Regions from separate parts of the Arthrobacter sp. 1088 genome, predicted to be linked through region 2. Evidence: riboswitches for the same ligand, from Rfam matches in the RefSeq annotation. Region 2 holds a riboswitch; each other region holds the start of a gene.

Region 1 (9,770 bases), on a different contig from region 2:
GCCGGAGAGCGCTCCGGGAGAAGCCGGGGTTCTGCCAGCTGCGGCAGTGGCTTCAGGTTCTGTCCCGTCTGAGAGCAGTACCCGTGGAATATGCCGACGCCTCAGTTCCTGTGCGTATTCTGCGCGGCGATCTGCCACGAGTTGATGGAGCTTGTTGCCAGCCAGGGCAGTCTCTACTTCGTTGAGGTCCAGGAAGAAGATATCCTCCGCGCTTTCAATCCGCCCTGCCTCCGCCAGTTCTGCTCCGACCAGCGAGAGTTGTTCCCTTGCCGAAGCCAAGCCGAGGACGAGGTTGTATTTGGGCAGCTCCCTCATCCCGGCAAACCTGCGCGTACGGTCCAACGCCGCACGGACCAGCTTGGCATGGAGCGGACTCTTGGCCCTTGCCCGCGCAACCAATCTGGCAACCTGTTCATCTGCCTCCCGGGCAGCTTTCCCGAACTGCTGGTCGGGTGCGTCCGCCGTGTGCTCGAGCCGCAGATAGTTGACCACGACGCCGAGTATGTGGGTTGGGTCGTCCGACCATCGGGGCATGCCGAGGTCGATCTCAGCCACAGCCCTGTGCCCGTAGGTGCGGAGGAAAGCTTCAAGCCCGGATTGCGCAACTGCTGGTAGTGCTCTGTCCTTGTACTGCTGAACGAGTTCGTCGAGTGTGGGGTAACTCAGGAAGGCCAAGGCCTCCGGATCTTCCCTGATCTCCTTGGCAAGCTGCCACAGCGCAAGGTCCATCTCGGTGGTGACATTGTTGGGTAGCCCGCGGATGACTGTTTGGAGCTGGTCCCAGGAGGCTTGCCCGCCCAACACCTTCCGGACGAGTCCAAGCATCGCAAAGCCCAGAACGGGAAGGGGCAGCACTTGGGGAACCGTTGCGAATACTTCCTCCCCCAGGATTCGCTGCACGTGGGCAATTCGCTGGTGGGCGGTGACGCCCTCCGGCACCCGGAGGGCCTGATGGAGCTCTGCCTCAAGCTGCTCTTGGCGCTTCATTGCGGCGTCGGGACGGAAAAGAGCCCGGACTACCGACTCAGGGACACGGTATTTAGCAGCAACAGGCGCAACGTGCCTGATGAGTCTTATCGGAGTTTTGATGGTGACGGCGAACCGCGGGTCATCGAAGAGGCCGCGAATCACCGCCGCGGAACGGGCCTCCATGATGTCAAAGATGCGCGGCACAATGGCCCGGCCCACCTTGCTGCGCAGCACGGATGTGAAGTCGAAGAAGATCCTCTGCCCGGCCTCATAGTAGGGCGATGGTCCCGAGCGTGGATCGGGGACATCGAAAGCCGCCCTGCGGGCAACGCTGGAAGCTATCAGGCGGATACCCGCCAGGCCCATGGGCGTCAGAGGCCTGGTGAGTCCTTGGGCGAGGCTGAAGTTCAGGAACGCGTGCTCACCGGGAGTCGCCGGCACCCGCGAGGTCAGCGGATAGAGGGTAGTAATGGGCCTTGCCTGCGTGAGCCAGAGTTTCCCGGACGAATCGATCGCCCATTCTGTATCCTGCGGGGCTCCATAGTGGGCCTCGACGCGCCTTCCCAACTCGGCCAGCGCGTGGATCTGGTCATCGCTGAGGCACGGCTGCACGGCGTGATTCTTGGTTGCCGCGGCCTGACCGGCCCGCTCAATTCGTTCGGTGCCACCGCCGGCAAGCGATCTGATCTCTACCTGCCGGTCACCCAGCGACCGCTTCAGGATGGAGTTGGTCTGCATATCAACTACGTACTGATCGGGATTAACGGCGCCTGACACTACGGCTTCTCCCAGACCAGGGCTGGCATCGATCACAGCTTCACGGCGCCGACCCGTCACCGGGTTGGCCGTGAACATCACACCGGCCGTCGCGGAATCCACCATCTCCTGGACAACGACGGCCAGCGTCACCGTGGCATGGTCAATACCGTTGGTTGTCCGGTAGCTCACTGCCCGGTCCGTCCAGAGCGATGCCCAACAGCGGCTTACGGCGTCCAGAACTGCGTCTGCTCCCACTACGTTCAGGAAAGTGTCCTGCTGCCCGGCGAAACTCGCGAAGGGCAAGTCCTCGGCCGTGGCTGAGGACCTCACTGCGACGGGGGCTGCGTCTCCCAACCTCCGATACGCCGTCCGTACCGACTCAGCGACGTCGGTGGGAACTCCGGCGTCGAGCACCAAGGATCTTGCCCGGGCGGCTAGCCTATTCAGTTCGTCAAGGTCAGAAGCTCCGGCGTCCTGTAGAAGTGCAAAGATCTCCTCCATTCCAATCGCTGAAAGGGCGTACCGGTAGGCGGACGTTGTAAGGCAAAAGCCCGGCGGCACTGGAAGGCGGGCGGCATTCAGCTCGCCGAGATTGGCGGCCTTGCCGCCTACCTCGGGGAGCATGTCCGCCCGGATGTCCGCAATATCCCGAATGAAGACTTGCCCGTTTACATCCGGGCCCGCGCTGTCTTCCTGCCTATGCTTCCCGGGCTGCTGGTTATCCATGGACGGTTCGCGCCATGGCCCTAAGCCGCGCCGAGCATGGGTCCGAATTTGGGCCGGTCTGCCAGCCGCGGATCCTCGCGGTCCGGAACAACGAGGACCGGCCCCTTGGCGTGATGAAGCACGCCATCAGATGTGGAACCAAGGAGCATGCCCGCGAAACCACCCCGGCCCCGCGTACCCAGGACAACCAGCTCCACGCCCCGGCTAGCCTCGACCAACACGTCCACTGGTGAGCCGTCCCTAAGGTCCGTTTCCACGGGCAGCTGCGGGAAGTGGCTGCGGAGCCAGGCGACGCCTGCATCCAATTGGACCTTAATATCCGCGAACAGGGCATCGCGATCCAACGGTGCCGGCACCCAGGCCAAGGAGCCGCTGTACTGCGGGACTGCGCAGATGACGCGGAGTTTGGCCCCCATCCGCTGGGCTTGTTCGGCTGCCTCGAGAACGGCGACGCGGGCCTGCTCCGAACCGTCCACACCCACGGCGACGACGTTTTCCACCGTTCGCGGCCCGGCCTTGGCGTGCTCAGCCTTGATGTGCTTGTCCTCGGTGTTCTCGCCCAAACGATCGGCGCAATACAGCGGGACCGTTACGGTGGGGCATTTTGCGTGGGCCGGCAAGGCGCTGCTGACCGAGCCCAGGAGACGCCCGACAAAGCCACCACGGCCACGGCTGCCGAACACCAGGAGTGCAGCGTTCGCAGAGAGGTCAAGGAGGACTCCCGCGGCATCCCCATTCTCCACTGACGCATCGACGTCAATGTTGTAGCTTGAGACCTTATCCATGGCTTGCTTGACGATTGCTTCCGCGCCCTCGCGGATCACGGAATCGTCCACGGTGGCGTATCCGCCGTCGAGGCCGGACGCTGCGAAGATGGGCACCGAATAAGCCGTGACTATATGCAGGGGAAGTTGGCGCCGTTCCGCCTCACGCGCAGCCCATACAAGGGCGCATTGACCATGCTCGGAACCGTCCACTCCGACGACGATTCCACCAGGCGCCACAGCCTGGTCCCCGCCGTCCCGTGGTTCTTCAATGTGTCTGCCGTGCTGGTCCATGGGGCCCGCCTCTCCACCTACTGCTTGATGTTCCGGCCATTCTGCCAGAGGTTCTCCCTACCGGTGATCCCTTGCTGGCGCGCAACCAATAGCCGGGGCCGAAGAAACCCTCGGGGTTCTCCTTCCAATGCCCACTATTCTCGGTTGGCAATGCCGAATCAAGGCGACTTTGGGCTATGTGGATAACGGTCCGGGCTCGGTTTCCGGCACGCTCACCACGCGCCGGGTTGCGCTGCGGATGAACATCCAAAACACGCTGTCGCCGAGGCTATCCATGGCAGAAAAAGTTCGGTAGTGTTCGAGTCACCGAATGGCCGGCAAAGGTGTCCCAGGACACAACCCGGCCATTTATTTGCGGCCGCTTGGGGAACTCGGACGCGATCCAGCGCGCTGCCGAAGGCACACACGTCAAGGAGGAACCCAAGCAGTGTCACTCACTCCTGATTCCGTCACGGAACGGACTACCACCGTGGTGATCGGCACCGGCCTCTCCGGCCTGGCTGTTGCCAGCGAGCTCAGCCGCTACGGCGTCGGTTCCATCGTGCTGGATGGCTTTGGTTCTTTATCGACCACCGGACCAGCGGTCCACACGGGAATGCTCCAGCGCTGCGACGCAGCAGACCCCGCGGCAATGCAGGAGCGCAACGAGATCCTGCGCCATTTGCGCAACTACGCCGCCAGCCATCACTTGGATGTCCGCACCACCACACGCGCTGTCCGGCTGGACTTCCTGGGTGGCGACTCGTCGTTGCAGCTTGGATACGGACCCGTCGCAAGCCTGACCACGGGCAGCCTGAGGGCTGGGATGAGCGTCTATGGCCCCCTCGAATCCACCCCACGTCAATGGGCCGTGCATACAGCCAGCGGGGTTCTCCTGGCAGACCACATCGTGGTGACGCGCTGCGCCCAGAGCCAGCTGCGCCGAATGCTTGCCGATCTGGGAATCGCCATAGGCCAGAACTTCGTGGCAGCCATGCGTGCAGTCGGGATGCACTTGGTGGGCGTTGGGGAACTTATTACACCCACGCCCAAGGAAGTACTACGGCAAGCCAAGGCAGTGGGGCAAGCGATCTCATCCAAGGTGGCCCTCCCCGCCGGGCCGGGCATCGCCCTCGCCTAGAACCTGGCCTGGAGCCTTTACCTGGAACCCTGCGCGTAGAAACCTGGCGGAGAACCCTGGCCTTGAAACGATCGAGCCAACCAAAGCATGTTCCTAAAAAGAACAAAAATTAACCCAAAAGGCCGGCGCCTCCGAAGACATTTGTCCTCGAAAGCACCGGCCTTTGAGTTGGAGCGTGAAGCTTAGGCGCCAGCGCGTACGTACGTGATGGGGCCGGTTGCGGTGAGCCAGCTGATCGGGTGGATGCCCGTCTGGTTGCCGTTGATGCCACCGCTGATGGCCTGGCCGTTGCCGATGTAGATGGCTACGTGGCCGGACTGGACGATCATGTCACCGGGCTGGGGGTCGCTGACAACCTTGCCGTAGTTCAGGAACTGCATGGGTGCGAGGTCGCCAACCGGGATGCCGGCAGAGCCGAGGGCCCGTTCCACCATCGCGGTGCAATCCTGCATGATGCCGATCTGGGCGTAAGCCGAGGCGACCATGGCAGCGTTGATGCCACCAACAGCCGGAGCTGCAGCAGGCGCGGATGCCACTGGGGCGGTAGCCGTAGTAGTTGCAGCGGCCTGGACGGTAGCCGCTGCGGGCGCCTTCTTGGCCGCCGGAGCCGGAGCAACAGGAGCCGGCTTTTCAATGACGGGAGCCGCTACGGAAGCAACCGCGGGGCGCTCGAAGTTGATGGTGGCCGTCGATGCGGCCGTAACAACCTTGGTGGGACCCTCGGTAACGGTCTCGGCGACAGTAGCGGGGCTGGAGTCGCGCTGAACAGGGGTCTCTGCTGCGTGGGCAGCGATGGAGCCCGTGAGGACCAGGCCTGAAGCTGCTGCGATGACAGCGGCTTGGCGACCTGCGCCGGATGCGTTGCTGGCAACAGCCTTGGAGATGGAGATGAACGGATTAGGACGTACGCTGTCCGCCTTACGACGGCCGCGAAGAATGCGTGAAGACATGAAAGAGCCTCTCCCGATGCCTGCGAGGTTAGCTGTCGGATTCGGATGGGAGTCACCCGGCCACTATCCCCCGCTGTGCAGCGGAAGCTTCGTGACTTCACCCCAAGGCGCGCTCTGAAAGCGGGCCAAAATGGGTTCCCCGTCTCTGCCGTAGGTTTGTCTGCGAACGGATTCCGGACTGCGGCAGAGCTAGGCAATCAGACCGGAATGCCTGTTACGTGGAACAGGCACAGGTACAACCGTACGGGAAGATCACCCCAAAGTCACATTTACGTAACGAGCAGTTCGTTTTTGGCGTGTCGCAGTAACCGTTTCGAGATCTTCGCAAGTATGTAGAAAACCCCGCTATTCCGGGGAATTTTCGCCATCCGGGTCGTTGGGGGCCGCTAGCTTCTTCCGGGCTGTAACAGCGAGGAAGATCACCAGACCGATCGCCACCACAGCGAGGCCAACGATGCTCCAGGGGAAGGGCTGGGAAGCTGCCGGAGCCGGCTCAGTATTTTCCGTACCGGGGGCCGCTGTGCCCGCCGTCGGAACAGCCGCCGGAGCCGGGGAGGAGGCACCTGCCGAGCCGCTCGCCGTCGTCGTGCTTGTCCCGGAAACTGTGAACTTGAAGGTTCCCTCGATCGGGTGGGAGTCTGAACTGACCACACGCCACACCACGGTGTATTCGCCGGCTGGAGCGCCCTGACGCAGCTTCTGGACAGCCCTGTTGTCGATGATTTCCACTGCGCCATCTGCCCAGTTTTCGCCCCCGGCGGTGACGGTCACGCCGGAACCGATGGCCAGTGGCTGGTTGTTGAACGTGATGGATACCGACGCCGGCACTTCAGCCACCCTGGCACCGTTGGCCGGGGTTGTTGATTCGGCGACGTCGTGCGCGGAGGCCGGAGCAGCTCCAAGCAGCAACGCGGAAGCGAAAGCAAGAGCGGCTACGACGGCGGCCAGAAGCGGGCGGATGGTACGCATGGGGCGGTTTCTCCTAGTGTTGGCTTCCTTACAGACTAGGCGAATCGTTCCAGCACCCCACATTGGCGGGCATAGGATTTGAGAGCAAACTCCCCCGATCACCGGAGACCTTCATGCTTAAACAAGGTTCTGCAATCGACCGCTACTTCAAGATCTCCGAGCGCGGGTCCACATACTCGCGCGAAATCCGCGGCGGCTTCGCGACCTTCTTCGCCATGAGCTACATCGTGGTGCTGAACCCGCTGATCCTCTCCGGGGCAGACTCGAGCGGAGCATCGCTCGGCTTCACGGCCGTAGCGGCAACCACTGCTTTCGTTGCGGGCATCCTCACGATCCTCATGGGCGCTTGGGCCAAGCACCCCTTCGCCGTGGCAACGGGCCTGGGAGTGAACGCATTCGTCGCCGTAACGGTTGCCTCCCACCCTGAACTGACCTGGCCGGACATGATGGGGCTGGTGGTGCTTTCGGGTGTCACCATGCTCATCCTGGTACTCACCGGATTCCGCACGGCCGTTTTCAGGGCCGTCCCGGAAGCGCTCAAGACGGCAATCGTGGTGGGCATTGGCCTGTTCATCGCCTTGATCGGGCTGGTCAACGCTGGTTTTGTCCGACGCATTCCGGATGCCGCCGGCACCACGGTCCCGCTGGGCCTTGGCGTGGATGGCAAGCTGATGGGCTGGCCGACGTTGGTGTTCGCTGTCGGCCTGGTCCTGACCATTGCGTTGGTGGTGCGAAAGGTCCGCGGGGCAATCCTGATCGGCATCGTGGTGTCCACCGCCCTGGCCGCCATACTCGAATTCACGCTTCACATTGGTCCCAGCTTCGACGGTAAGAACGTCAATCCCCGCGGCTGGTCACTGGTGGCGCCGACGCTTTCCGAATGGGGCGCCCCTGACCTCTCCCTGATCGGCAAAGCCAACCCCTTCGGAGCTTTTGAACACCTCGGTTTCGTGGCTGCTGCGCTGTTGGCGTTCGTGATCCTCCTCAGCATCTTCTTCGACGCCATGGGCACTATGGTGGGCCTGGCCAACGAGGCAGGGACCGTGGACGAACACGGAAACATTCCCAATGTGGACCGCGTCCTGCAGGTCGATGCCCTGGGCGCAATCGTCGGTGGCGGTGCCTCCGTTTCGTCCAACCAGATCTTCGTTGAATCGGGCGCGGGCATTGGCGAGGGCGCCCGGACCGGTCTCGCCTCCATTGTCACGGGCCTGCTCTTCCTGGTGGCAATGTTCTTCACGCCGCTCATCAACCTGGTCCCGTTCGAAGCCGTGGCTCCTGCGCTTGTGGTGGTGGGCTTCATGATGGTGTCCCAGGTTGGCAAGATCGACTGGCAGGACTGGGGCGTTGGCATTCCCGCCTTCCTGACTATCGCCCTGATGCCATTCACGTACTCCATTGCCAACGGCCTGGGCGCAGGCTTCATCTCCTACGTCCTGATCCGCACTTTCCAGGGCCGTGCCCGTGAAGTCCACCCCCTGATGTGGGCAGTGGCGGCTGCGTTCCTGCTGTTCTTTGGCATCGGAACTGTGGAGGAGTTGTTGGGCGTCAAGTAGCGATGTCCGGCATCCCGGACACTGCAGCGCGCTGCAGCTGTTTTTTGGCCCGCTGGTGGGGTGTGCTTAAAGCATGGCTCCAAACACCAGCACCAACCCTTCCGTAGACGTCCTTCCCACACCATGGACCGGCCGCTTTGACGGCGACGGCGACGAACATCGCCGCTGGTGGCAGGCCATCCAACCCCTTACTTCCCCGGCCATTCCCGGCGCCTCGCGTCCCGCCGTCGTGCTGGGTTTCTGCAGCGACGCCGGAGTGCGGCGCAACAAGGGCCGTGCGGGTGCCTCCGCGGCTCCGGCCGCCATCCGCTCGGCGCTGGCTCCCCTGGCTTTCCACCTGGACCGTGACGTGTTCGACGCCGGCGACGTAGTTGTGGAGGACGACTCACTGGAAGAAGGCCAGCAGCGCGCCGGACGCGCCGTCTCGGAACTGCTCGACGCCGGAAACCTCACCGTGATGCTGGGCGGCGGCCACGAGACGGCATTTGCCAGCTACCTGGGCGTTGCCGGATCCAATGCCGTGCGCAGTGGAAAGCGCTTGGGTGTCTTGAACCTGGATGCCCACTTTGACCTGCGCGACGAGCCGACCCCGAGCTCCGGGACTCCATTCCTGCAGATGGCGCAGGAAGAAACCGCCGCTGGACGCGAACTGAGGTACGCCGTCGTCGGAATCTCGGAGCCCAACAACACGCGCACGCTCTTTGACACCGCTGACCGCCTGGGCGTGAAGTACTTGCTGGACGAGGACTGTTCCGCGGAGCGCGTCGAGACGTTCGTAGCCGATTTCGTGGCTGGAATCGATGTGCTGTACTTGACGATCGACCTGGACGTCCTGCCTGCTTCGGTGGCGCCCGGCGTCAGTGCCCCCGCCGCGTTTGGGGTGCCGCTGTCCGTGATCAGTGCCGTTTGCCGTCAGGTAGCGGCAAGCGGGACGCTGTTGCACCTGGACGTTGCCGAATTGAACCCGGAGTTCGATATTGATGGACGAACCGCGAAAGTGGCAGCAAGGCTGGTAAACACGCTGTTGGCATAGAGGCCTGTTCCCGGTCCCTGTCCTGCGTTTAGCCTGAGGGGAAGGGAAGGACGGCGATGGGCGCAACTCCTGTGCAGGACAAGTGGGCCTGGGTGGCAGGACCCGTTGCGGTCGCTTTGGGCCTTGCCGCACACGTCGTTTCCGGTGGGGGCGCCCCGGCGATGCCCGTTCTTCTGGGCTTCGTTGCCCTCTCTGCCTTGGCCGCGCAGCTGGTTGCCCGATGGATCCATGGGCCCGTCCTGTTGCTGCTGCTGTCCGGAGTGGCACAGCAATTGCTGTTCTTCGGTTTCGAAGCTTTGGGGGGTTCATTTTCCGGGGTCGGGTTCCTTGACCATCTGCACGGGCAGCCCCAGCAACCCGTGGCGGTTCCTGTGGACGGTCAGCCGGCTTCAGGGGAACTGCATGCTGCTGACCTGATGCTCTACACCCACGCAGCTGCCGCCATTCTCACCCTCGTGGTGGCCGCGGGCGTTTCGTGGCTGGCGAGGCGAGGGCGTCACCAAGGGCAACGTTCCGCAGCTTTTCGGTAGCCGGGCCTCCGCGAGATGGCAGTTAATGCCAATGTCTTGCCCAAACACTGTCATCAACTGTCATCTCGCGGGATTTAAGCGATCATGAAATGAGGCGCAT
Region 2 (9,770 bases):
CACAGACCAGCCGGACCCGGCGTACGCGGCAGAGGTCAGGGCCGCCGTCGAACGTTACAAACTCCAAAACCGCATCATGATGACTGGGGAGTTAACCGGCAAACCGCTGGAGGACCAATGGAGCACAGCCGATCTCAGCATCCTCATCTCGAAGTCCGAGGCGTTCGGGCTGGTAGTGACGGAGTCCCTGGCCCATGGCGTTCCGGTTGTTGTCCGGCAGGGGAGCGGTGCTGTGGAAGCCCTCGGGAACACGGAAGCCGGGATGGCGCTTGACCTCACACAGCCCAACAACCTTGCCAGCACCCTCCGGAGATGGCTCATTGACCAAGAGCTCCAACAGCGCTGGCGTACGGCAGCACTCCAGGCGCGGTCCGACCTTCCCGGGTGGGACACCACAGCAGCAACCGTTCTGAAAGCCCTCGGCAGCGGCGAGGGTGCAGAATAGGGCCATGACGCCCAAAGTCCAGACCATACCTGCCGCAACAACCCTCACCCCGGAGCGTCTCCGGGCCTGGGCCTGGCACAAACAAGGACTCGACGGGTCACTCGCAGGAAAGACATCCGAGGAAGTCCTGGACCACGCCGGCTGGGCACGCTCCGTAGGCGGCGCCAATCCGTACCTGACACTGTTTGCGCGGGCCGGAATCAGCCGCGAACAGGTGGACCGCGACGTCAAAGAACTGTGGATCCACGAACTCCCCACTGCCCGCGCCTGCACCTACGTCCTGGGCCAGGCCGACTTTGCCTGGGGCCTGCAGGTTGGCCGGGACGCCGCCATCGCCCCGTTCAAAGTGCTGGCCAGGATGGGTGTCGAACGCGGCGAGATCACGTTGTTGGAAGACGAGATTGAGCATGCCCTCAAAGAATCCAGTGATCCCCTGGACCCCAGACAGCTGAAGGACCAACTGGGCGATTCCGTCCGGAGCCTCGCGGAGGAAGGCAAGAAGAAGGGCGCCGCCACCACGCTGCCCACGGCCCTGGGCCTGCTCCAAGCCGACGGCCGCATCCGCCGGGTCCCCATCAACGGCCGCCTCGACCAGCAGCGCTACGCCTACACGAGCTGGGGCCTGCCGCCCAGCAAACTCGACGACGACGCCGCCCGCCGCCTCCTGCTCGAACGGTACTTGCGCTGGACTGGCGGAGCGACCCTCAAGCAGAGCCAGTGGTTCACCGCGTTCACCGTAGCCCAGACCAAAGCGGCGCTCGCCGGCGTCGGGGCAGTAGAAGTGCCCACGGCAAACGGTGACGTGCTGTGGATGCTTCCGGACGACGTCGAACGCCTGGCCGACTTCCAAGAGCCCGGAGACGAACAGATCCAGTTGCTTGCAGGCACGGATTCACTGGTCCTCCACAGGCGGAATTCGGCTGACATGTTCGCTGAGGAAGACAAAGGAAAGAAGGTCCTGGACACCACCCTTGCGCTTCAGGCCGACCTCCCGGATCACCCGATTCTGGACCGGGGAAGGATCATCGGCCTGTGGCAGTACGATCCCGGCAAGGAACGCATCGCGGCCTGGACGTTCGCCAAGCCCACTGCTGCAGTCAGCAAGCGGATCGCCGAAGTTGAAGCATGGATTCGCGATGAACTAGGCGATTTCAGGTCGTTCAGCCTGGACTCACCAGCGTCCCGCCAGTTGCGGATCGACGCCCTCAACGAGGCCGCTGGTCTCTAACGCGCTCAGCCCGAACAGGCATTCAGCCCGAACCGTACGGCCGGGTAATTGCTTCGAGGAAGTGCCCGTCCGGGTCGCAGAAGTAAATCCCTCGGCCGCCGTCGTTGTGGTTGATCTGTTGCGCACGGGAGCGTGCGGGGTCTGCCCAATAGGGAATGTGTTCGGCGGTGATCCGCAGGAAGATCGAATCGAACTCCTGCTCGCTGACCAGGAAGGCATAGTGCTGCGGCGCGATGGTTCCCGGGGCTTCGAGGAAGTCCAGCGTGACGCCGTTCTCCAGGGAAACAGTGACAAAGGACCACATCGGCTGTGGTGTGGGAAGCCCAAGGATGCGGGCCAGAAACGCAGCGGACGCGTGCTTGTCCTTGGCGTAGACGATGGTGTGGTTGAAAGCGATTGTCATGATTGGCTCCTCAGCATAGAGCTCAAGCGGGCGATCGGTGCTCCGCCGCCGGTACGCGGTGCGTCGCGAAGAAGTCCCGAAGGAGCGTTGCGCATTCTTCCTCACGCACGCCTGCGTAGACCTCCACCCAATGGTTGAGCCGGCGCTCGCGGAGGATATCGAACACGGAACCTGCGGCCCCGGCTTTCTCATCCCACGCGCCAAACACGACGCGGGGAATCCGTGCCAGGACAATTGCGCCGGCGCACATTGCACACGGTTCGAGGGTTACCACCAAGGTGCAGTCCTCCAGGCGCCATCCATCGCCCCCTTCGCCCAATTCGAGGGCGTGGCGTTGCAGGGCAGCCGCGGCTTCACGGATGGCGACGATCTCTGCGTGGGCGGTTGGATCCCCGTGCGCTTCCCGTTCGTTGCGTCCGGAACCCAGCACACCGCCGTCGGGTCCTAAGACAACCGCGCCGATCGGCACGTCGTCCGTCTCCAGCGCCAGCCGGGCTTCGTCCAAGGCAAGGCCCATCCAAGCCATGTGTTCTGCGTGATACGGCTCGTTGGCGCTCATATCTCAATGATAGTTTTGGACGATGCGCACACTCGTCGTGGACCACCCGCTGGTCGCTCACAAGCTCACCGTTCTGCGGGATAAGAACACCCCTTCACCGGTCTTCCGGCAGCTCACTGAAGAACTCGTCACCCTTCTGGCCTATGAGGCCACCCGGGAGGTCAAGACACAGCCAGTCGAGATCGAGACCCCTGTCACGAAGACCATTGGCACGGCGTTCACCAAGCCGACTCCGCTGGTGGTACCCATCCTGCGCGCAGGCCTGGGCATGCTGGAAGGCATGACCAAGCTGGTTCCCACCGCCGAGGTCGGCTTTCTGGGCATGGCCCGCGACGAAGAAACATTGGACATCATCACCTACGCTGAGCGCCTCCCCGAGAACCTCACCGGACGTCAGATCTTTGTGCTGGACCCCATGCTTGCCACCGGTGGCACCCTGCGCGAGGCCATTAAGTTCCTCTTCAAGCGCGGCGCCTCGGACGTTACCTGCATCTGCCTGCTGGCCGCTCCGGAAGGCCTCGCCAAGTTGGAGGAGGAGCTGCAGGATGCCAACGTGAAGGTGGTCCTGGCTTCGATCGACGAGAAGCTCAACGATAAGTCGTATATCGTTCCCGGCTTGGGCGACGCCGGCGACCGCCTCTACGGCGTGGCTGGCTGATCCGCGCGCCCCTACCGCTTTCCGGCGTGCCCGGTTAGCCTGTGGCGCATGGACTGGAAACTTGAACTGGTGTTTGTCCCTGTGTCCGACGTGGATCGCGCGAAGGACTTCTACGTCAACAAAGTTGGTTTCAACGCCGATTTCGACGAGCGTCCCATGGACGGCATCCGCTTTGTGCAGTTGACCCCGCCTGGGTCGGCTTGTTCCATCGCCATCGGCGAAGGGCTCAGCGATGCCCCTCCGGGAACAGCGCCATCCCTGCAAATGGTGGTGAGCGATATCAACAAAGCGCACGAGCACCTCAAGGCCAATGGCGTCGAGGTCAGCGATATCGATGTCCAGGACTGGGGACACTTCGTCCACTTTGCGGACCCGGACGGCAATAAGTGGGCTGTGCAGTACATTCCGCACCGGCCCAACGGCTAGGTCACAGTTCGACGCCACCCCTGCATGGTGCGGCAGGATGGAGCCATGAGCCATCCTGCCGAACCAACCTCGCCTTCCGCACAAGCCGAACGATCGCCAACCCTGACCGTCCGTGCTGTTCTGTTCGACATGGACGGAACACTGGTTGACTCCACAGCGATCGTCGAGCAGGTGTGGCTGGAATTCGCGGAACGATACGGCCTGGATTACAACGAGATCCTGCGGACGTCGCACGGCGTGCAAGCAGGCGATACTGTGCGCCGGTATGCTCCAGCAGGAGCCGATCTTGAAGCCTTGACTGCCGAGCTCGGCCAGATGGAACGAACGCGGACCGACGGCGTGATTGCCCTCCCTGGCGCCGAAGCGCTGCTCGCTGCCTTGCCGGACGACGCCATTGCGCTTGTCACATCCGCGGACCGCATCCTTGCCGATATCCGGATGAAGGCCGCCGGCCTTTCCATGCCGTCTACTGCGGTCACCGCCGAAGGCGTTACGCGCGGCAAGCCGCACCCGGAGGGGTACCTCAAAGCCGCAGCGTTGCTGGGCGCGGAACCAGCCGACGTCGTGGTTTTTGAGGACGCCCCGGCAGGTATCGCGGCCGCCCGGGCCGCCGGGATGCGAACCGTGGTGGTCGGCGACGCCGGTGGCGAGCTTGAGCCGGGCATGTGGCGTATCCCGGACTACTCCGCAGTCACCGTCGCTGCCGTGAAGGACGACGACGGCGGTCACCTCATCAGCTTCACGCTTTAGTCTGTTCGCCTCCGCTGTTCCAACCGGTGAAGCGGGAGTAGGCTGTGCGCATGTCTGCGTTGCCGGAGGCGTACGGTGCTGCACTGGAGCGGGCCATGGCGCACGCTACGGATTGGCTTGCCTCGGTGCCCGGCCGTTCTGTGCGGCCCACGTACGACGCCGATCAGGTCGCTTCGAGCCTTCTTTCGAGCCTTCCCGATGAAGCAACGGACGCGGCTGACGTAGTAGATGAGCTCGCCGCATTGGCTGAGCCCGGGTTGATGGCAATCCAGTCCGGACGCTTCTACGGCTGGGTCATGGGCGGGACGTTGCCAGCTGCCATGGCCGCAGATTGGCTTGTCTCGGCATGGGACCAAAACGCCGGGCTCAGGTTTGCGACCCCAGCCGCCGCCGCGATCGAAGAATCCGCAGCGGCCTGGCTCCTGGAGTTATTGGATCTTCCGCGAGGATCCGACGTCGGGTTCACCACTGGCGCTACCACCGCCAACTTCGCGGGGCTGGCTGCCGGGCGTCAATACCTGATGGACGAGGCAGGGTGGGACCTCGCGGACCTGGGCCTGACCGGGGCGCCGCGGATCACCACGTTTGCAGGCCGCGAACGGCACGCCGCCGTGGACCTTGCCCTGCGGTATCTGGGGCTGGGAGCCTGCGTTCCCGTGGACACTGACGATCAAGGCAGGATCCTCCCGGAGGCACTCGCGGATGCCATGGATGAACAACCCGGCCCTTCCCTCGTGTGCCTGCAGGCCGGCAATCTGCATTCCGGAGCGTTCGATCCGATGTCCGAAGCCATTGCGGTAGCCCATGACCGCGAGGCCTGGGTGCATGTGGATGGCGCATTTGGATTGTGGGCTGCGGTCAGCCCTCAATTGCGCGGGCGGCTGGCCGGAGTAGAGGCAGCCGATTCGTGGGCCACTGATGCCCACAAAACATTGAACGTCCCGTACGACTGTGGCTTGGCCATCGTCTCCCGGCCGGAAGCGCTGAGACGCGCCTTCAGCGTCCACACGAGCTACCTCATTGCAACGGAGACCGGACTGGGCGATCCGTTCGACAAAGTTCCGGAACTGTCCCGTAGGGCCCGGGGCATCCCGGTGTGGGCTGCCCTCCGGCAGTTGGGCCGGTCCGGAGTCATTGCCATGGTGGACAGGCTTGCAGCAAACGCCCGCGCGTTGGCGGAAGGCCTCGCTGGTATCCCGGGCGTGGAAATTCTCAACGATGTAGTTTTCACGCAAGTCTCGGTCGTCTTCGGCAGTGATGACCGCACACGCCGGGTTACTCAACGGCTCATGGCCGAAGGCATTGTGTGGATGTCCGGTTCCTCGTGGCGCGGACGCGATATCCTCCGGATTTCGGTAAGCAACTGGTCCACGGACGCAGGTGACGTAGCTGCCTCCATAGCAGCCGTTCGAGGTGCGGCAGAGGCCGAACCGGAAGCATAGAGGCGTCCTGTTACAAGGCCGAGCGCGCCTTCTCCAGGTATGCCATCAGCCCGCCCAACTGCTCAGCGGTCCACGGCAGTCCCGCGCTGATGGCCTGGCTGTTTTCCTGCCAGGTTGCACGTGCTGCAGCTTTGGTGTCCTCACTGGAGTGGAACATGGAACCGATGCCGTCCCATGAGCGCACCCATTCCTGGACCGAGGGGTCCGTGACGGGCCTCTCGGCTTGGACGTGCGCCAGTCCTTCTTCCACGAGGGCAGCCCACTTCTGCTTGGCAGCTTCGACTTTTTCTGCGCCGAGTTCTTCCCGCTTGTCCGCGAGTTGCTGGCGTTGTTCGGCTGTGAAGTTGTTTTCGAGCACGGTAATCATCTCCAACGTTGACATGAATTGTTCAGGGGTGGGCATGGCGTGTCTGTCCATGCGTGACAACAGCTCGCCCAAACGGTTTTGGAGCGCTTGGAGTTGCCGGGCGTGCTCCTGCACATGGACCAGCTGCTGTTGGAGGAGGCCCCGAAGGGACTCCAGATCATCCTCGGGCGCTTGCAGCGCCTTGCCGATGGCCGCGAGCGGAAGCCCCAGCATCTGAAGCGATCTGATCCGGTATAGCCGGCGTAGGTCGCCCTCCGAATACCTGCGATGACCGGACGATGTCCTTTGGCTTGCGGACAGCAGCCCGATCTCGTCGTAGTGGTGGAGCGTCCGCACGCTGACACCGCACGCTGTGGCCAGCTCACCGATGCTCCACGGCCCGGATCCTGTTGTTCCCGTCATGGGCACAACGCTAAGTCCTGACGCAACGTCAGGTGCAAGTGGGTGTGAAACCCGGAAGGCACATTTAACGCGAAAACCGCCCCGCCTCCCGCCCGGGCGCATCAGTAGATCACTTCTGCGAACGGCGGAAAGCGGGGCGGCAATCGGGCCTTGCATGGTTTGAGCCCGCTGGGGTGGGCTCAAGCCTGCTTATTGAGTTGGCTTAGTACCAGTTGTTGGCCAAGTGGAAGGCAAGGGCCGCCGAGGGGGAGCCGTAGCGTTCCTTGATGTAGTTCAGGCCCCACTTGATCTGGGTCTGGTAGTTGGTCAGCCAGTCATCGCCTGCGGTTGCCATCTTCGAAGCGGGCAATGACTGCACGATTCCGTAGGCACCACTGGAGGTGTTGGTCGCGGTGGTCCGCCAGTTGGATTCCTTCTCCCACAGTGTGTTCAGGGCAGTCATTTCACCCGGACCCCAGCCGTAGTTGGCGAGGATGCTGGCGGCGTATGCCTTGGCAGCGGCGGGATCGTCCACGGCCTTGGGAGTGGCGGCTGCGGCTGCAGCAGCGGCGGCATCGGCAGCCTGCTTGGCGGCTGCATCAGCGGCAGCCTTTTCGGCGGCGGCCTGTGCGGCAGCTGCCTGGTCGGCGGCGGCTTTCTCGGCCGCGGCCTTTTCGGCAGCGGCTTGTGCGGCAGCTGCCTGGTCTGCAGCGGCCCTGTCTGCAGCGCCCTTCTTGGCAGCAGCATCCAAGGACGCTGAGATTTCAGCTGTTTTGTTGCTGGCCTGGGCGGTAGCCTGCGTCTCGGACGCCCGGCTCGTTTCGGGGAGATTGAATGCGGCGTTTGCGGCCTGGCCAAGCGATGCGACGCCCAATGCTGCGGCAACGACTCCTGCAACAACAGACATTCGTTGCCCGGTCTTGCCGCGGCGTGCAGCGTTCTTCAGAACGGTTTGCGACTTCGTCAGGGGAGTGTTGTGATCGTCACGGTGACGCGCGGAAGGGCGCGTCTGATCGTTGAATTCAGACATGTGTGATTACCTCTCAGCGCCTGCGGAGTTAGCTGTCGGGTTCGGATGAGGTCATCCGGCCGCGCGCGTAGCTGCGGCTTCACCCCAAGGGCAAGGAAAGTACTGTGCCCGGAGACTCTGGGTCCCCCGTCTCTGCCTCGAATGAGAACGGAACTCCGGGAAGTGGCAGAGCTCGGCGCATCCCGGGTGTGGGCCAGTTAGGGGCGACCCACCCTTTCGAAGGTACAGGAGGTTTCGGCTTAAGTCACATTTGGGTAACAGAGATCACGTTCACGGCGAGTCATGTTGCCTGATTCGTTATATGCGTTCGTTCAAAGCTGCGGGGAGTCGGAGAGTGAACTCCGTGCGTCCCGGCTGGGACGTTACTTCCACACTGCCGCCATGCGCCTGGACGATGGATTCGACGATTGACAAGCCCAATCCGGAGGTCCCTTCCGACCCCGATCTCGCCGCGTCAGCCCGGGCAAAACGCGAGAAGATTCGCCCCTGGAAAGCAGTCGGAATACCAGGCCCGTTGTCCGTGACGGTGACCACCGCGCTACCGTCGGCGGAAAGCATGACGCCTGTGACCACCGTGGTACCGGGATCGGTGTGCTTGCGGGCGTTGGACAGCAGATTGGCCAGCACCTGATGCAGCTGGGTTGCGTCCCCGCGCACCGTAATGGGCTCGTCAGGGAGTTGTAGCTTCCAGATGTGGTCCGGTGCCATCACCTTTTCGTCGCTGACTGTCTCGATCACCAGCTGCGTCAGGTCCACATCCGTGACCTTCAACGGCTGGCCTTCATCCAGGCGCGCCAACAACAACAGGTCCTCCACAAGCGTGGTCATCCGTTCCGACTGGCTCTGGACCCGCGCCAGCGACTTCCTGCCGTCCTCCGTGAAGTTCTCCGTCATACGAAGCAGCTCGGTGTATCCACGGATGGCGGTCAGCGGTGTCCGAAGTTCGTGGGAGGCATCGGCAACGAACTGCCGGACCTTGGTTTCGCTCTCCTGACGCGCTTCCAGGGCCCTGGAAACGTTGTTGAGCATTTGGTTCAAAGCGTGGCCCACGCTGCCCACTTCAGTTCCAGGATGAGCGGCCGACGGCGGTACGCGCACCGCGAGTGCCACCTCACCGGCGTCGAGGGGAAGGCGCGATACTTTCGTTGCAACCTCGGAGAGTTGCTCCAGCGGGCGCATGGTCCGTCGGATGATGACGGTGCCGGCGAGGCCGATCAGCACCAGGCCGCCAAGCGAAACAAACACCATGGTCCATACCAGCGAGGCCTCGGCATTTTGCTTGTCAGCCAACGGCAGGCCTGTCGCAATAACATCGCCGTAGTTGGTCTCAACTGCTACCAGCCGGTAGTCGCCGTTGGACAATGAACGGTCTACGGGCCGGTTGTCGCGGGGGAGCGATAGCAGGACCTGCTTGTCTTCTGCCGAGAGCGCGACGCGGCGACCGTTTGCGTTGAGGAAGCCCGAGTTGATGACCGTGGAACCATCGATCCTCGCGTTAAGTGTCCCGGCGCCTTGGCCACGGGCCTCAAGGGGATCCGGCCGACCGCTGGAGGGAAAGTTCGACGGCGGTCTGCCGAAGTCATTCGCGCGGCCTGACGCCTGCTCCAACTGCTTGTCGAGCTGTTTGTTGAAGTACATGTCCATGGAGGCGTAACTAACCACTCCAACTGCACCGCAAATCGCCACCAGCAATGCCATCGCCACCAGGACCAACCGCGTGCGCAGATGCCAGGTGGAGGGATTGAGCCAGTTCCGCTGGGTCTTACGGGCTACTCCGGAAGAGGTGGACAAGATTCAGTCCGCAGGCTTGATGACGTAGCCAGCGCCACGGATGGTGTGGATCATTGGCGGGTGGTTGGCTTCGATTTTCTTGCGCAGGTAGGAAATGTACAGTTCCACGATGTTGGCCTGCCCGCCGAAGTCATAGTCCCAGACGCGGTCCAGGATCTGTGCCTTGCTGACCACGCGTTTGGGGTTCTCCATGAGATAACGAAGCAGCTCAAACTGGGTTGCCGTGAGCTGGATGTCCTCGCCGGCGCGCGAAACCTCCCGTGTGTCCACGTTGAGGGTGAGATCACCCA
Region 3 (9,770 bases), on a different contig from region 2:
GGCGGGGGCATTGATTTCGTGACGCGAAACGAGGTCACAGTTCCGCATAGGTGTTTGGGAGGGTGGGCCGACGCTCCGTTGCCCAGCGCATGGTCAGCCGGCCGGGATCGGAGAAAACCTGCCGGCAGGAGGCCCCGCCAGGCCCACCCTCCACCCGGGCCGCAAAAGGTCCGCATCTGCAGGCCGGGACTGCGCGGGAGAACTAGGGATGAAATGGGGGGACAATCCCGTTCCCGCACATCAGCCTTAACTCCCTCCCTTCCGGAACGTGACGTCGCACCCAAATTGCCCGATTCCTAAGAATCTGTTCATCCGGGGGGAAACGATGGTAACAGGAAACATAGTTTCTACTGTTTCCGATGTGGTAATCTGGTGGGAGTCAATGAGAGGGGCAGTAGTGAGCAGCGAGCGGGTCGCCGGGCAGGAAGTTTCAGAACAGCAGGATCCCCAGCGTCGGGCCTCGGATGCTGCCGAGGCGCTAGCCGCCGAGGGCGAGGCAGTGACGGCCCGCGCCGTCCGGGCAAGATCCGGTGTGCGGATGACCGTGGCGGCGGAGGCCGCCAGGGACTGGAACGAGCGGGAGTCCCAGGCCCGGGCAGTGCCTGAGCCGCCTGCCGCGGTGCAGACCCGGTTCACGGCGTTGTGGCGTGAAGCGTTCACGATGGCCCGGGCCGAGTTTGACCAGTCCCGCGCCGGCTGGCTGGCCAAGGTCGCCCAAGCCGAGGCCGAACGGGACGCCGTGGCTGAGGAGATCGAGAACGCCGAGACCGAGCGCGACGAAGCCCGCCGTGAAACCGTGACCGGTCGGGAACAGGCAGCGGCCGCGGCGGACGCAGCACGTGAGGCCCTGGCGGCGGAACGGTCCCGGGCCGATAAGGCCGAAGCCCGACTGGAGGCTATCGAGGCCGAACGGGACCGGCTCATCGCCGAACGCGACCGTGAGCAACACCGCCGCGAGAACGCAGAAAACCAAGCAAGAAGGCTGCAAGCAGAATTGTCGGCCGCTCATGAGGGCATCCCTGCAGTGAACGACCAAGAGAACTGATCGAGCGAGACAATCAGAGGTGCGGGCGTGATGGTGTGGCTTTTCAGTGGCGCCGGCAACGTGACGCGAAAGCGCTAAGGAACTGGGAAAACCCCGGAAAATTGGCGCGGCCCGGCCTTCCAGGAACGCCTCTTGGGCGCAGGTCGGGTAAATCCGGTGAACGGATCTTCCAGAGCGGCTGAGCCGGAAAGCGAAAAAATGACACCGGGTCCGGACGTCGTCCAGATCAACCCACACATCCCCCGAAATCAACCTCCGCTTCCGCCCCAAGCGCGTGTTCCTGAGGCACGAAGGCTTCCACGGGGCCGTCCCCGGACTCAACCGCTATCGAGGCCCCCGCAGGCACTGACGTATTGTCGGACCGCTGAATACGAGATGACCGCCGAGTGTTCATCCCACCAGACAGTCAAAGACCCGTTGCGCGGTATGGCGTTGTTGTTTCCGCGGAGCATCAGGATCAGCGAGCAACATCGCATCGATGGCTGGCTTCAAGGGCCCCAACCTCGGGGCTTGGCGCGCCGGCGGCTTCCGCTCAGGAGGCTCCTCAGCGGCCGATGTCTGCCGGACAGCTCTCCTTGCAACCCCGTACCTCTTTGCGAGGGCGCGAATCGACATGCCAGCCACCCTGGCGTCCCGACGGATCCTCGCGAACAGCTCCACTCTCAACTTCATCACTGCCTTCCATCCCTTGCGATAAACACTCTGATGAAGTCAACGGTGTGCGCGCCGCCGTCCGCCTAGACGTTGAATGGCTTGAACACCATCAAAACCAGTATCGCGCTGACGATGTCAAGTATCGCCAGGACGACCCCAGTGGTGGCTTTGACGCCATGGGTCTCCGCTTTGCGGGAATAAATGAAGGCAGTGATGCCCAAGGGAACTCCGAGGATGAACAGGCCCATGACGCCCAGAATGATTGAGGCTTTCTTGTATGTCCGACCAAGTCTCCGTTGAGACTCAATCTCTGTGGTGTCGGTTGTAGACGTCATGTTCTCTTCCCTATTTTGCTGATTTCCGAGTTCAAGGTGGTCCTGAATGAGGGTGTCATATTCAGCGGGTGCCGCCGCCAGGATGCCGGTGGGTCAGTTTTCAGCCGCGGCGGCGGAACTGGAACGTAAGGGATCTCGTACGTTCCAGTTCCGCAGTATGGGGTGCTCGACCTAGGCGACGCGTACGAACGATGCGCCTGGAAGCCAGCTGATGGAGTGCACGGCGGTCTGGTAGCCGTTGACACCGCCACTGACAACCTGCCCGTTGCCGGCGTAGATGCCGACATGTCCGGGGGTGATGACCAAGTCACCGGGCGCTGGTGTGCCCACAACGGTCCCGTACTGGAAGAACTGTGTTGGGGCCAGGTCGCCGACGCTCTTACCGACGGAACGAAGCGCCTTTTCCACCATTGCGGTGCAATCCTGCTGTACACCGAGCTGGGAATAGGCGGAGGCAAGGAGGGCGGAACCAATGGAGCTTGAAGCCACCGGCGTGGAGGCTGAGACCAACAAGGTTCCGCCGCTCGTGGTCGCCGTAACCGATGCCCTTGCGGGTGCGGCCGTGGACCCGGTCGCGGGGATCCGGAGCTGGTCACCGGGGAAGATGATCGAAGAGATGCTCAGACCGTTAGCGGCGAGGACACCATCCAGGCTGACGCCATACGCTGCCGCGATGCGCCCAAGCGTATCGCCGGAAACTACCGTGTAAACTCGCCCGCTGTCCGATGCCGACAGGACAGACGGAGCACTGGCCTGCGCCTGAAGAGCACCGTTTGACCCCGGGATTTCCGGGCCGTGAACTCCGGCGTGGGCTGGTGCCCCCATGCTGAAAACAAGACCAGAGGCGGCAACTGCTACCAGTGCCGGCCGTCCCAGCGCCCGCGCCTGGGTTCGGGCGGTGACGGACAATCCTTCAAGCACGATTGAATGGCCAGGAGTCGCACGATGACGGGCGGTAGTGGACTTCTTTGACATGGTGGGGCTGCCTTTCCAATGCCTGCGGGGTGAGCTGTCGGGTTCGGATTGGAAATACCCGGCCAATCACGTTTCCGCGCCATGCGCAGCGATCGGCTTAACCCCAAGGTCCTGTGATAAGGGCCGTGATGAATGTGGTTCCCCCGTCCCTGCCAACCTCAAATACGGTGGATTCCGGTCAGTGGCAGGGCTCGGCATGCTGACCGGGATGCCCCGGCTGAAGCCAAGACAATCTACTTAATCAGTACAACCGCCATTCATGACGGCCCCAATGCAAGGGGGCGGTACGCTTCGAACGGGAGGCGGTGACGGAGAATGCCGATGAGAAGACTGATCTTCCTCTCGCTGCTACCTCGTTGTCATGTGATTGGGTGGTTGCTAATGTCCTAGGCCCGTATGGTTCATGGGCCGTCCCGAAACAAGGATCGCACTCCCTCCCTGCTGTGTGAGAACGTCGCCGCACGCCGGGACGGGTTAACGAAAAGGCCTTCCTGTTGCTTCCGCTCGTCGGATTCGGGGTGTGAAAATGGCGGATGGGTGTGGGTCGGGTAGGTTGCAGCCATACCACGCCCCCGGCTAACAAGGCGAGCTCAATCGGACCTGCTGCCAGCGGGAGCGGGCGGTAATGGGGATACCGAAGGTGTTGGTCCCGCTCCTTCGCTCAACCCGGTCCGGGGTCAATAGTGACGGCAGGACAGCCATGTGGGGATTTTATTTGGGCGAGTCTTAAACGACGGTTTGTTGGGTTTGCGTTCAACTTCGGTCACTTGATGAGGCTGTCGAGTCGTTGGCGTAGCTTGTCGTCGGGTTCCGCAGCATGTGCCCGCAATAATGCGGTAAGAACATTGGGTCCCCAGTGGGTGGGTGTCCACGCTTCGAGAGTGTTGATGGCCATGTTCCGGTTGCGGATGACGGGGCTGCGCAAGCACGTCTCGACCAGGTCCCATCCCTCTCCAGGGAACTTCGCGAGTCCGGTGACGATCGTGTCGAGAGCGTGGTGTGCACGAAACCGGTCACTTTGCGCGTCTTTATCGTCGGGGCCGGATCCGAGTTCCCCGAGGGGAAGGGACTGCCGGGCGTAGGCCAGGACCGCGGGGAGGCGGTGCTCGTCGACTTCCTGCAAGAGTGCGAACCAGCTGCTGTCACAGGGATAGGACTGGACACGGCGCCAGTGGGCTGGATAGGTGTCCAGGCCCAGGGCGCGGGCGATCCTTTCAGCTTTGTAGAACTCGGTGTTGTTCGCCGATATGAGTCCCTTTTCGGCGAGGGCGGCCCATCCTGGGTGTTGATTGATGCGTTCGCAGCGGGAGGCAAATTCTTCGCGGATCGATATTGTCCAGCGGGAGTCCTTGCCGGCCTCCCAGTTTTGCTCCCGGCGGAGAAACACGGCTATGTCTTCTGTCGCCGTGAAGTGGGAAAGCCTGGGGCCGTGTTGCTCAACATGAGTGATAAAGCGCTCCAGTGCTAGTGGGCCCTCAAGGTAGTCGTCCATTCTTTGGACCGGCGGGCCAGCGTCATTCGAGAGTGCGCCGAGAATTTCGGCGGCGGCATCGAGAAGATGAAGGGTGACATCCGGGTTGGCAAGGGCCTCTGCTGGTTTCCCTGTGGTAGCGACGATGTAAGCGGTGTACTCACTACCGACGATATTGCGGTATCCGTCACTGAGCATCCTTTCCTGCACCTCAGGGTTGGTTGATCCTTCGAGCCGTTCTACCGCGTGAACACGGCCCCAGCCTTCCACACTCTTCGCCATAGAGAGGAGCACCTTATCCCTGGAATCCGGCGGTTCAACATTGGAGATCGCAATCGCACAGTAGAGGGTGAACTCCTCGTGTCGTCCAAGGGTCAGAAGCAGCTCGCGGTCAGCGTTGTCGCCGATGAGGCCGAGGAGAGCGATGCCCAGCTTGACCGGCTCCCTGTGCTGTCCTTCACGTACGAGGCGCCGGCCGAGCTGCCGGATGCCTGCCCCGGATAGCGCGTGGGACGAGCTCACTGTGCTGAGGACGTCGATATAGGAAAAGATGAATTCCTTAGACCGGGCCAGCCCGTAGAGGGCGTCGAAGTCCTCGGCCCGGAAACCCCTGAGGATGTTCCGGCTTATGAGCCCGGACATGGCGGCAGCGGTTTCCTCGTCGGAGCTGATGCCGAAGCCGTGGGTGAGGATTCCTTCCCAGGCCCCCGGTGCCCAGCGGATTTCGTTGAGGCTGCCGGATTCCGCATCTGGCAGATCCTCGCCTCCTGGAATCAGGCCGCTCCCGTCAGGATCCAAGTGGGCAAGGATGTGGGCAAGGATCGTCCCTTCGAGCGGACCTTCACGAACCGCGATGAGTTCCGATATATGCAGGACCCGGCCCTCGAGCCGCATGCGGGTGGCATTGCCTGGCGGCATGAAGCGTGCCTGCAGTCGTTGTTCGATTAACTTCCTGACCATGTGAAGCCACGGCAGAGGCCAAGTAGCAAGCTCCTCGTCTTCGGCATGGATGAGCATCTGCTGGCGGTCCCTTCGATATCCGATAAAGATGGCGAGGAACCCGACCGATAGAACGGCCAGCAGGGCGGGAAGCGAGAAATTATCCGTGACACTCTCTTCGACCCCAGGAGTGCGAGAACGTGATGGTCAGGATGATCATGGACACCGCCAAAACGACCCTTTGCTTGGTAATGCAGACGGCTTCTGAAAAACGCGAAAGGTGTGACTTTCAGCGGCGGGTGGCGGCGCTTGTACGGCACTATTTGGCATGGGTAGCCTCCATGAGATCCCCCTCATTGAGACACGCTTACGGCGGAGGGACGGGATTCACTTAGAGAAAGACGCTCGGCTTGCCACTAGAGATTGACGACGAGCTCCCGGGCCCACAGGTCCCCCGTTGCGCGTTCGAGGTCCGCTTGCCAAACACCGTCACCTACACGTATTCCTGAGGCGTAGCAATGTCAGCCTCTGAAGCTGACGCAACTCTTGGCCAGAGCTCTCCCTGCCAACCGCACGTGCAAGCGTCGCGCCAGCTCATAGTCAGATTGTCAGAGATGATCTCCTGATCAGGAAAGAACTCCCCTGCCGGTTTATAGCCGCCGTGATCCCATCGACAATCATGCCGCCTGCGATCGAAGATTCCCGTAAGTGCAATGGCAGCAACCCAGTCTTCCGTGTCTGTAGTCGTTGGATGTCCAGCCCACAGCCCACTCCTTCCTGGCAGGGTCTCCTGGCAGGAAATTCCTCAGGAACCTCTGACAATGAACAGAGCAACCAGTTGGGGCTGTTTCAACTCCGTTAGTGAGCTGGACTCCAGACAAGGCCTACGGTTTTCTGCAGGAAGTCCTGGCTGCGGCCGGATCGGGGTTAGCATCTTGGATATGCCGCTGCGAAAGTCCCCCGACGTCCAAAAGCCGACGATGAAGGATGTGGGTCTATTAGCTGGCGTCTCGCAGAGTACCGTGTCGCACGTCGTGAACCGGACGGGCAAGATCCCTCCGGAGACTACGAAGCGGGTTCGGGAGGCAATCCTGCAGTTGGGCTTCCGGCCGAACGACACGGCGAGGAACCTGCGCCTGCAGCAGAGCAAGACCATTGGGTTGATCACGGACAGAATCGCAACCACGCCTTTCGGGGGGAAGGTTCTGCTTGGAGCCCAGGAGTATGCCTGGGAGCGAGGGTACCTGCTCCTCGTGGTCGACACGGGCCTGGATGCCGATATCGAGGTTGCGGCTGTCGACGCGATGCTTTCTCGGCAAGTGGATGGACTCCTTTACGCGTCTATGTCGTGGGGTGAAGTCGATACGCCCGCCGCGGTCTCCAAGGTTCCGACCATGCTGATCAACGCGTGGTCGGCCACGGACCAGAACCTTCCGGCAGTCGTGCCGGACGAAGTGGCCGGCGGCCGGCTTGCGGCTCGGGTGGTGATTTCGGCAGGTCACCGAAGGATTGCGTACCTCGGAGGGCCTGACGATGACCAGGCGCGGATTGAACGTGAAAGAGGCTTCCGGGAGGAACACGAGGCTTCCGGCTTGGCAGTGGACCCGCATTTGGTCCTTACCGGTGATTACCATGTCGATACTGGGTACCGTCTCGCCAGTCGTCTGCTCACTGAGCCGGATCCGCCGTCGGCGCTTGTTTGTGGGAATGACCGGATGGCGCTTGGCGCCATAATGGCAGCCCTTTCGATGGGTCTTCGGGTACCCGCTGATCTCTCGATCGTCGGCTACGACGACCAAGAGGAAATCGCGGACCAGATCACACCGAATCTGACGACCGTTTCGATTCCGCATTATGAGATGGGTCGAACGGCTGCAAAGCTCCTCCTCAAGGCCATCGAAACCGGAAAGCCCCCGGTCGGTACCTCAATTCCTGGTGCACTCATTCTCCGGGACTCCGTGGCCCCGCCCGCCTTGACCTGACCGTTCCGTCAGGCCCGGGGTGTCCCCGGGGTTTTCTCGAGTTCCTGATATCAGGGGGTCTGAATCAGGGATCTTCAACTGCCCCTTGGGTTTGTGACTTGAATGTGACTCGGTCCGGGCTGGAGGCCCGCAAAAACTCTTGACAGCAAAGTGAGGTTTGGATCACACTCTTCTTGCTTGCATTCATACGTATGAACAGAGAGGTTCGCTCCATGAATTCCTTCCTTTCGACGCCGGTCAACCGGCGCGGGATTCTTCTCGGGGGTGCTGCACTACTGGGCGCAGCAGGCATAGCTGCCTGCAGCCCTGGAGGCTCCAGCAACAGTTCAGGTTCAGGATCCAAGACCCTGAATGTGTTGTTCTTCGGCCCGCAGGACAAAGCGGACCAAACGTCCAAGGTTGCGGAACCGTTCCGTAAGGCCAATCCAGGGGTGGAGGTGAAGTTCACCGGCGTCAATGGCACCGACTGGAACGACTTCTTCACCAAGGTCCTGACCCAGATCGCAGCGGGCAACGCGCCGGACATCGTCTCGGTTGCGACCGAGGGCGTGCAGCTCTTCGCCCAGAAGAAGCTCGCTCTCCCGCTGGACGACTACGTCAAGCGTGACAAGGACCAGCTGGCGCCTTACTTCAAGGACGTCCACCCCAGCCTTATCGAAGCAATGATGTACAACGGCAGCCTCTATGAGCTGCCGACCGACTTCAATGCCGGCAACATGTACTTCAACACGAACCTTTTGAAGAGCTCCGGACTTGAACTACCAGGGCCTGACTGGACCATGGACGACTTCAAGACCATTGCCGGCGGTCTGAAGAAGAACCCGGACGTCGTCCCGTTTGACTGGGTAGTGCGCCTGTGGGGCTCCTGGACCTCCTTCATGTACGCCAACGGCGGCAATCTGGTCAAAGAGGAGAAGTACTCCGGAGGAGACTGGTTGTGGAACGACTTCTACACCAACGACGCCGCGGCCAAGGGCCGCAGCGGAGGCTGGAAGTGGGGCGAACCGACGGCCAATTCGGACGCCGTCCTGGAGTCCCTGGACTTCATGCTCGAACTGACCAACGGCGGTCTCAGCGCCAAGCCCGACGTCGGCGGAGGCGCCACGTTGCAGGGCCTCTTCTCCTCGAACAAGATCGGTATGAGCATCGGCGGCGGCTTCTGGGCTGGCGGCCTGCACAACGCAGGCATGGCCAACGGTTCCTTTGATGTCCAATACTTCCCCAAGTGGAAGCAACAACGCCACCTCTTCGGTACCGGCGGTTACGGCATCTTCGAGTCCTCGAAGAACAAGGACCTGGCCTGGGAATTCCTCAAAACCCTCATTGAGCCTGCCTCGATCGAAGTCCTGACCGCAGGCAACTCGACTACGCCCTCGCGCCGTTCGATGATGACGGCTGAACGCTATTCGACCACGACTGGCCCGAAAAACTGGAAGGTGTTCTACGACACACTGGACAAGCTGCCGGATACCGCCCCCATCCCGGCACCGCCGTACTACAACGCCATGGCCACCGCACTGAACCAGCGCACCACGGAGGCAATGTCTTCCGGAAATGTGAAGCAAGCACTCAACGGGCTTCAGGCCGATCTTGAGTCAGCAGCCAAGGCCATCGGAGGCTGACCGTGTCCACGGCCGCCGTCGACCGAACGTCCCCCAGGGTCACGCGCCCTGGGGGTCCTGAGCCCTCCCATCGCAACCGCACCCGAGCGGCCCGCCGCGAAGGTGCTTTCGGCTGGGGCATGATTTCCCTCTCCGTGCTCATCATCTTGGTGTTCACCGCCCTTCCGATCATTTTCACCTTCGTTTTGTCGCTCTTCACCTGGGACATCATCTCCCCGCCGCAGTTCGTGGGCGCCAGGAATTTCGAGCGCCTGCTGGTGGACGAGAAAGTCATCAACTCCTTCAGGGTCACGGCTGTTCTGTCGTTCCTTGTTGTCGTGCTTCAGGTCGTCATCGGCCTGGCCATGGCCCTGTTGGTCCAGCAACGGGTCTCCACATGGGCCCGTTCCATCTTCCGCACCGCGTTCTTTCTGCCGCTGCTCGTCTCGGCGGCGTCACTTTCGATCGTCTTCAGCTATCTCTTTGACGACCATTTCGGGGTTGTTAACTACTACCTCAAACTCGTGGGACTGCCGCAGATCGACTGGCTCAGCTCGCCGGGTGGCGCTACGGCAACGATTGTCATTGTCGCGGTGTGGCAGAAACTCGGCTTCGTGTTCATCCTCTTCGTGGCGGCCCTTGGGTCACTCCCGAAGGACGTCCTGGAAGCCGTGGCGCTGGATGGCAGCGGCCCGATCCGCACCTTCTTCTCGGTGAAACTGCCGCTCATCAGCCCTACGGTATTCTTCGCATCCGTGATCGGCCTCA

The links. A riboswitch is a leader RNA that binds a small molecule or an ion and turns the genes downstream of it on or off. The one in region 2 is predicted to bind cyclic di-AMP.
Region 1: it holds a riboswitch for cyclic di-AMP, as region 2 does, so the genes downstream of both, J2Y41_RS14285 (NlpC/P60 family protein) here and J2Y41_RS22280 (hypothetical protein) in region 2, are expected to answer to the same signal.
Region 3: it holds a riboswitch for cyclic di-AMP, as region 2 does, so the genes downstream of both, J2Y41_RS18935 (LysM peptidoglycan-binding domain-containing protein) here and J2Y41_RS22280 (hypothetical protein) in region 2, are expected to answer to the same signal.

Annotation. Positions count from the first base shown of each region.
Region 1 covers NZ_JAVDSM010000008.1:133,102-142,871, reverse strand. Annotated here, with positions in the region: gene J2Y41_RS14300 (PEP/pyruvate-binding domain-containing protein) at 1-2,454, opposite strand, end outside; gene J2Y41_RS14295 (universal stress protein) at 2,475-3,512, opposite strand; gene J2Y41_RS14290 (FAD-binding protein) at 3,940-4,632, shown strand; gene J2Y41_RS14285 (NlpC/P60 family protein) at 4,815-5,582, opposite strand; cyclic di-AMP (ydaO/yuaA leader) riboswitch at 5,586-5,778, opposite strand; gene J2Y41_RS14280 (copper resistance protein CopC) at 5,928-6,551, opposite strand; gene J2Y41_RS14275 (NCS2 family permease) at 6,665-8,107, shown strand; gene hutG (formimidoylglutamase) at 8,181-9,140, shown strand; gene J2Y41_RS14265 (hypothetical protein) at 9,197-9,670, shown strand.
Region 2 covers NZ_JAVDSM010000022.1:2,845-12,614, reverse strand. Annotated here, with positions in the region: gene J2Y41_RS22325 (glycosyltransferase family 4 protein) at 1-445, shown strand, start outside; gene J2Y41_RS22320 (DNA glycosylase AlkZ-like family protein) at 450-1,673, shown strand; gene J2Y41_RS22315 (VOC family protein) at 1,696-2,076, opposite strand; gene J2Y41_RS22310 (nucleoside deaminase) at 2,099-2,635, opposite strand; gene upp (uracil phosphoribosyltransferase) at 2,658-3,293, shown strand; gene J2Y41_RS22300 (VOC family protein) at 3,342-3,719, shown strand; gene J2Y41_RS22295 (HAD-IA family hydrolase) at 3,765-4,469, shown strand; gene J2Y41_RS22290 (pyridoxal-dependent decarboxylase) at 4,520-5,911, shown strand; gene J2Y41_RS22285 (MerR family transcriptional regulator) at 5,922-6,680, opposite strand; gene J2Y41_RS22280 (hypothetical protein) at 6,883-7,689, opposite strand; cyclic di-AMP (ydaO/yuaA leader) riboswitch at 7,693-7,877, opposite strand; gene J2Y41_RS22275 (HAMP domain-containing sensor histidine kinase) at 7,987-9,480, opposite strand; gene J2Y41_RS22270 (response regulator transcription factor) at 9,484-9,770, opposite strand, start outside.
Region 3 covers NZ_JAVDSM010000013.1:11,238-21,007, forward strand. Annotated here, with positions in the region: gene J2Y41_RS18920 (DNA-binding protein) at 398-1,045, shown strand; gene J2Y41_RS18925 (hypothetical protein) at 1,524-1,742, shown strand; gene J2Y41_RS18930 (hypothetical protein) at 1,783-2,034, opposite strand; gene J2Y41_RS18935 (LysM peptidoglycan-binding domain-containing protein) at 2,206-3,009, opposite strand; cyclic di-AMP (ydaO/yuaA leader) riboswitch at 3,021-3,206, opposite strand; gene J2Y41_RS18940 (hypothetical protein) at 3,773-5,497, opposite strand; gene J2Y41_RS18945 (LacI family DNA-binding transcriptional regulator) at 6,361-7,401, shown strand; gene J2Y41_RS18950 (sugar ABC transporter substrate-binding protein) at 7,614-9,023, shown strand; gene J2Y41_RS18955 (sugar ABC transporter permease) at 9,143-9,770, shown strand, end outside.